Regions from separate parts of the Viridibacillus sp. FSL H8-0110 genome, predicted to be linked through region 1. Evidence: a T-box and tRNA genes for the amino acid it is inferred to sense, from the RefSeq annotation. Region 1 holds a T-box; the other holds one or more tRNA genes.

Region 1 (3,497 bases):
TCGCATCTTTAATATGAATATCAATCTTAGGTCCATAAAACGCACCGTCTCCCTCATTGATTTTGTATGGATAGCCAAGGTTTTTTAATACTCTTTCAAGAGATGCTTCTGCCTGATCCCATAATTGCACACTTCCCATAAAATCTTCTGGACGTGTTGATAATTCAATGTCATATTCAAAACCAAATGTTTTGTATACACGATCAATTAAACGTAAGGCTAGTAAAATTTCATTTTCAATTTGATCCGGTCTGACAAAAATATGTGCATCATCTTGGCAGAATGTTCGAACACGTAATAAACCATTTAATGCTCCACTAAATTCATGTCGATGCACTTGACCAAATTCAGCCATTCGAATCGGAAGTTCACGATATGACCGACGTTTATCTTTGAAAATCAGCATATGTCCCGGACAATTCATTGGTTTCAAAGCAAATTCTTGATCATCTACCTCTGTAAAATACATGTTTTCTTTGTAATGATCCCAATGTCCGGATTGCTCCCATAATCTTTTATTCATCATAAATGGCGTGCGTACTTCTTGATAATCATATTGATGCTGAAGCTTACGTAAAAACACTTCTAATTCATTTCGAATAATTTGCCCATTAGCAAGGTAAAATGGCATACCTGGTGCTTCCTCAGAGAACATAAATAACTCTAATTCATTCCCTAGTTTACGATGATTTCTTTTTTGCGCTTCCTCTACAAAATGAAAATATTCTTCCATCTTTTCTTTTGTAGCAAAGGCCACACCATATATACGTTGTAGTACTTTATTGTTACTATCCCCTCGCCAATATGCCCCTGAAATATGTGTTAATTTAAATGCTTTAATAAATCGAGTTGCTGGTAAATGCGGACCTCGACACAAATCTACAAATTCTCCTTGGCGATATACTGTTACTATTTCATCTTGAGGAATGTCTTCTAATAGCTCTAGCTTTAATGGATCTTTTTGAAAAAGTTTTTTCGCCTCTTCACGTGACAATTCAACACGTGCAATCTCTATGTTTTCAGCGATTATTTTAGACATTTCTTTCTCTATTTTCGCTAAATCCTGCACTGTAATAATACATTCCATATCAACATCATAATAAAAACCATTGTCAATCACTGGCCCTACTCCTAAGTTCACATCACCATACAATCGTCTAATTGCTTGAGCTAATACATGAGCTGAAGTATGCCTCATAATCTCTATACCAGCTGTTGACTCTAAATCAAATAACTCCACTTCTGCATCATGTGTAATATTACGATTCAAATCATATCGTGTGCCATTGACTTCTCCCGCCACCGATTTCTTTTTTAGACTAGAACTAATAGAACTAGCAATTTCACCTAATGATACTCCCTGCACATACTGCTTTTGATGTCCATCTGGAAACTTAATCAAAACTTCCTTTTGACTCATAACACTTCACTCCTATTTTTTTATAAAATAAAAACACGCACACATCCCTATATAAAGGGACGAGTGCGTGTCATATACCCGTGGTTCCACCCAAATTCCCATCTCATAACTCAATAAGTTACATATTGATGGCTTTGTGTAAGCTTTATCGTTGCTTCTACGGTACTGATTACTCTTTTTCACCAATACTGCTCCAAGGTGGTAAATAATTCATCCGCATTAGGAAGTTTTCAGCCTTGCCTTCCCTCTCTGTAAAGCGGTTAGAATTACTCGTGTCCTTATCATTGCATTCTATATTTTTTTAAAAAAACAAAAAACACACTCATCCCTCATGAAGGGACGAGTGTGTATAATACCCGTGGTTCCACCCAAATTTCCATCTCATAACTCAATAAGTTACATATTGATGGCTTTGTGTAAGCATTATCGTTGCTTCTACGGTACTGATTACTCTTTTTTCACCAATACTGCTCCAAGGTGGTAAATAATTCATCCGTATTAGGAAGTTTCCAGCCTAGCCTTCCCTCTCTATAAACCGTTATGAAATACTCATATCCTTGTCATTGCATTCATTATTATAATTTTTACCACTATATAGTATTATTTCCCATTAGTCAATAGAAATTTATTTATTTTTCACGAATTTTTCAATAAAATCCATCGGTTATTTAATCAAAAAGTGGTAATTCTTCTAAGAAAATAATATCCTCGCGTTTAGCCGCATCTCCTTCTGCTAAGATGGCCGCTTTTGCTACTACATTTCCTCCAGCTAATTCAACAAGTTCTTCTAATGCTCTTAAAGACTCCCCGGTGCTAATCACATCATCAATAATCGCAACGCGTTTTCCCTTAATCTCTAGCGCGTCTTTTTGATCAAAGCACAATGTTTGTTTTGCTTGTGTTGTAATCGAATGCACTTCATTCATCAATGGATTTTGCATATATGGTTTAACTGTTTTTCGTGCAACATAATAAGCTGATAATCCTAATTGATTAGTAACTTCATAAGCTAATGGAATCCCCTTTGCTTCAGCTGTTACAATAACATCCACCTCAGGAAGCTTGTCTACTAATAATGGTGAAGCTTCTCTTAAAAGTTCTGCATCACCTAAAATAACAAAGCTAGCAATACTTAAATTTTCTGTTAATCGAATGATTGGTAAATCTCTTTCTAAACCTGCTACTTGTAAAGTGTATGTGTTCGTCATTTTAATAGCTCCTTATATTAAAATATAGATAATAAAAATTCAATAATCAATCCTGAAAGCATACCTAAAAACGGATCAGATATGGCTGTAACAACCATCGTCATACCACCAACAATAGCAGAATCCCCGCCACCAGCAAATGCAGCTGTCGCATTACCTGGTAAAGTGACAATTGCACCTAGAACGAATAAAAAGCCAGCAATTGTTGAACTCGGAATAAAACGGCCAATTTTCGGCAGTAGACCACATAATAAAATAACACCCATCATAACCATCATCAAAACACCTGCAAACACCGCATGTGGCGCACTTGCAGTAGCAGAAATTACAACTTCAACTGGTGCCCCGCCAAATAAGGCAGATACCATATCTGCAACGCTACTAATAACCGTTAAATGATCGACATTAACCTCTTGATTTGCTAATGCACCATTAATTTTACCAAATGCGATATTGGCACCAATATTTAACGTAACCATCGCAAGTGCTCCGCGAATAACTGAAATATTAAGCGTTAACTTTTGTAAAACGAATTTTTCTTTCACTGGTTGTTGTGTTGTCTTTTCCTGTTGTGTAAAATGACCAACAACACTTGAAATAATAACTGAGAAAAGAATGGTATAGACTAGATCTTTTGTAACCATATATGTAATGATTGCAACGACAAAAGAAGAGATCCCAACTGCTTTATGATTTTTCGTCATATCAAGGGATACTTTCACGAGCATGATGCCAACACCAGCCATCATACCATTTGTTATAACTGGTCCGATAAAATCAACAATTTTTTCTAGAAAACCAAATAATCCAATAACAGTCATTAAAGCTGCTCCGAAGAAGATCATCGATAAGCGCTCGCGCATATTTTT
Region 2 (3,497 bases), 2.8 Mb from region 1:
TCTCCCCCAAGAGTCCACATCGACGGGGAGGTTTGGCACCTCGATGTCGGCTCATCGCATCCTGGGGCTGTAGTCGGTCCCAAGGGTTGGGCTGTTCGCCCATTAAAGCGGTACGCGAGCTGGGTTCAGAACGTCGTGAGACAGTTCGGTCCCTATCCGTCGTGGGCGTAGGAAATTTGAGAGGAGCTGTCCTTAGTACGAGAGGACCGGGATGGACACACCGCTGGTGTACCAGTTGTTCTGCCAAGGGCATCGCTGGGTAGCTATGTGTGGACGGGATAAGTGCTGAAAGCATCTAAGCATGAAGCCCCCCTCAAGATGAGATTTCCCATTACGCAAGTAAGTAAGATCCCTCAAAGACGATGAGGTAGATAGGTTCGAGGTGGAAGTGTGGCGACATACGGAGCTGACGAATACTAATAGATCGAGGACTTAACCAAATTTTACTTAACAAACTTCAATGTAATTTATCCAGTTTTGAGAGAACAAGAAAAACTTATTAAAAAAGTTTAAAAAACACTTGCTTTTAGCTAAGTGAAGTGATATAATAATTCTTGTCTTAAAATAGTCTAGTGACGATAGCAAAGAGGTCACACCCGTTCCCATGCCGAACACGGAAGTTAAGCTCTTTAGCGCCGATGGTAGTTGGGGGTTTCCCCCTGTGAGAGTAGGACGTTGCTAGGCACATCAAAGCACAGCTGATTTAATCAGTTGTGCTTTTTTATTTAGAAAATAGTTATAATAGGTAGGGTTGTGGAATTCTTGATTTCTCCATATTGCGTATGGAACTTTTTATCATCAGATAATTCGTTTTCAACTTATTTTCATATACAATCGATGTGCAGAGTTATTAGATAAGTATTGAATCACTGAATATCAGCTCCAATTTACAAATCCGCCATTAGCTACTCTTGAGTTGTGTAAAACGGATATAGACAGGCATCCAATTATTGCATTTTATAATTGTGAAATGCTGAGTTTCTTTGTTTTACATAATAATTTGGATGTGTAGTCATATTCAGATAATTCCAATACAATTTTATTAGGCTCATGCTTAACAAATTATTTGTATTATAGAAAAGGTTATGCAACAAACATACTATCTCAGTTACCGATGTATATAAAAGGAAAATATCCGCTTATTAATGGAATAGTTCTAGCAGCTAATGATGGTAATATAGTTGCGCAGGAATTATACAGAAAAGTGGAGTTTGTGTATAAAAGTATAAGAATCCAAATTGAAAATAGTCCACCAATTGTTATGAAAATATCATTTTAATAGCCTTTAGGAGCATAATCGATATATGTTGGTAATCTAACGTTAGATTACGCTTAAAACGCCTTAAAACGCTTAAATAGGGTTTTTATGATAGTTAGAATTGCTGTAAAAAATATAGGTATATTTAAATGCATAATAATTAAAACTTTTTTCCTTAAATAGCTTGAAATGTTTTAATATGCTGTTATAATAATATTTGTGTTCGATAAAAGTAACATCTAAAGAAGCGATAATATTATTGTTCCGAAGTAGCTCAGTGGTAGAGCAATCGGCTGTTAACCGATCGGTCGTAGGTTCGAGTCCTACCTTCGGAGCCATTTTTTTGTCTATGCTTCCATAGCTCAGCAGGTAGAGTGCTTCCATGGTAAGGAAGAGGTCACCGGTTCGAGCCCGGTTGGAAGCTTTCAATTATTTATCCAGAAGTAGAAAAATATCGAATTTTGTTTAGTAAGATGAATTTTTTAATATTTTTTAAATAAAGTATTGCATTTTTATTTAAATAGTGTTAATATAATTCTTGTCCTGTTTTAAGCAGTACAGCATTAATGGCCCCTTGGTCAAGCGGTTAAGACACCGCCCTTTCACGGCGGTAACACGGGTTCGAATCCCGTAGGGGTCACCATTTTTAAAAATTATTTTACATATCCATGGAGGATTAGCTCAGCTGGGAGAGCACCTGCCTTACAAGCAGGGGGTCGGCGGTTCGATCCCGTCATCCTCCACCATATTTTTTTCGGAGGGGTAGCGAAGAGGCTAAACGCGGCGGACTGTAAATCCGCTCCTTCGGGTTCGGCGGTTCGAATCCGTCCCCCTCCACCATTTTTTTATATAAAATATTCATTATTCATTGTTGGGGTATAGCCAAGCGGTAAGGCAACGGATTTTGATTCCGTCATGCCCTGGTTCGAATCCAGGTACCCCAGCCATTTTTAATTTTATGAGCCATTAGCTCAGTTGGTAGAGCATCTGACTTTTAATCAGAGGGTCGTAGGTTCGAATCCTACATGGCTCACTTTCATATAAAATTTCAACCTCTTTCTACACTTTGTAGAGAGAGGTTTTTTTGTGGTTAGTAGTGTAAAAAAATAAGGGGTCCCCTATACTTTTCAAGGGGTATTTTTAATAGAGTGCGTAACTTTGTATAACTACTGATAAATTCAATTTGAACAATAGTGTAGTACTTACTTTTGTTGCAACTTTGTTCTCTATTTAAGTGTTTAATATTTTGTATAAATATTCAGAATTTTGTGGGGTTGAGCCAACATGATTCTAGCATTTACAATATAGGTAATACACAAAGGGGGAATAAAATAATGCATAAATTAAATGTTTCATTAATAGGTGTACCAATGGATCTTGGTCAAACACGTCGTGGGGTTGATATGGGACCAAGTGCGATCCGATATGCGGGCGCTGTAGAAAGATTAGAAGCAATGGGCTATGAAGTGATAGACGAGGGTGATATTGAGATTGGGATATCTGAGCGTGAGGTATCAGCTGATACAAACTTACGAAATTTATCAGCTGTAACTGAAGCCAGTACAAAGCTTGCAAATAAGGTACATGATGTCGTTTTACAAAATCATTTTCCGCTTGTGCTTGGTGGAGATCATAGTATTGCAATAGGCACACTTGCAGGTTTATCAGACCATTATGAGAATTTAGGAGTTATTTGGTATGATGCACATGCAGATTTGAATACAGGTGATACTTCACCATCTGGTAATATTCATGGTATGCCACTAGCTGTAAGTATTGGACTTGGTCATGAAAAGCTGGTAAACATTCGTGATTATGCTCCAAAAGTGAAACCTGAGAATATTGTAATTATAGGTGCTCGCTCGGTGGATCCAGGGGAACGTGAATTAATAAAAGAAAAAGGAATTAAAGTGTACACCATGCATGAAATTGATAGAGTGGGAATGACTAAAGTTATTCAAGATGCAATTATTTATTTGAGAGGGAAAAATGTAGATGGATTGCATTTGTCACTGGATCTAGATGGAATAGACCCGCTTTACACGCCAGGAGTTGGGACGCCTGTTCCAGGAGGTATTACATATCGTGAAAGCCATTTAGCGATGGAGATGTTATATGAATCAGAAATGATTACCTCAGCTGAATTTGTAGAAGTAAATCCAATCCTAGATGAAAAAAATAAAACAGCAGATGTAGCAGTTGCTTTAATGGGATCGTTATTCGGTGAAAAATTAATGTA

What was found. A T-box is a leader RNA that pairs with one kind of tRNA and senses whether it is charged. The one in region 1 lies ahead of thrS (threonine--tRNA ligase), so its partner is inferred to be a tRNA-Thr.
Region 2: it encodes a tRNA-Thr, which carries the amino acid that the T-box ahead of thrS (threonine--tRNA ligase) is inferred to sense. The anticodon was not compared.

Annotation. Positions count from the first base shown of each region.
Region 1 covers NZ_JBBOPJ010000001.1:2,954,293-2,957,789, forward strand. The annotation lists gene thrS (threonine--tRNA ligase) at 1-1,420, opposite strand, end outside; T-box leader at 1,753-1,993, opposite strand; gene MHH98_RS14795 (phosphoribosyltransferase family protein) at 2,089-2,628, opposite strand; gene MHH98_RS14800 (solute carrier family 23 protein) at 2,646-3,497, opposite strand, start outside.
Region 2 covers NZ_JBBOPJ010000001.1:109,437-112,933, forward strand. The annotation lists rRNA gene MHH98_RS00560 (23S ribosomal RNA) at 1-440, shown strand, start outside; rRNA gene rrf (5S ribosomal RNA) at 569-684, shown strand; tRNA gene MHH98_RS00570 (tRNA-Asn) at 1,522-1,596, shown strand; tRNA gene MHH98_RS00575 (tRNA-Thr) at 1,610-1,682, shown strand; tRNA gene MHH98_RS00580 (tRNA-Glu) at 1,827-1,901, shown strand; tRNA gene MHH98_RS00585 (tRNA-Val) at 1,929-2,004, shown strand; tRNA gene MHH98_RS00590 (tRNA-Tyr) at 2,015-2,098, shown strand; tRNA gene MHH98_RS00595 (tRNA-Gln) at 2,131-2,205, shown strand; tRNA gene MHH98_RS00600 (tRNA-Lys) at 2,219-2,291, shown strand; gene rocF (arginase) at 2,593-3,497, shown strand, end outside.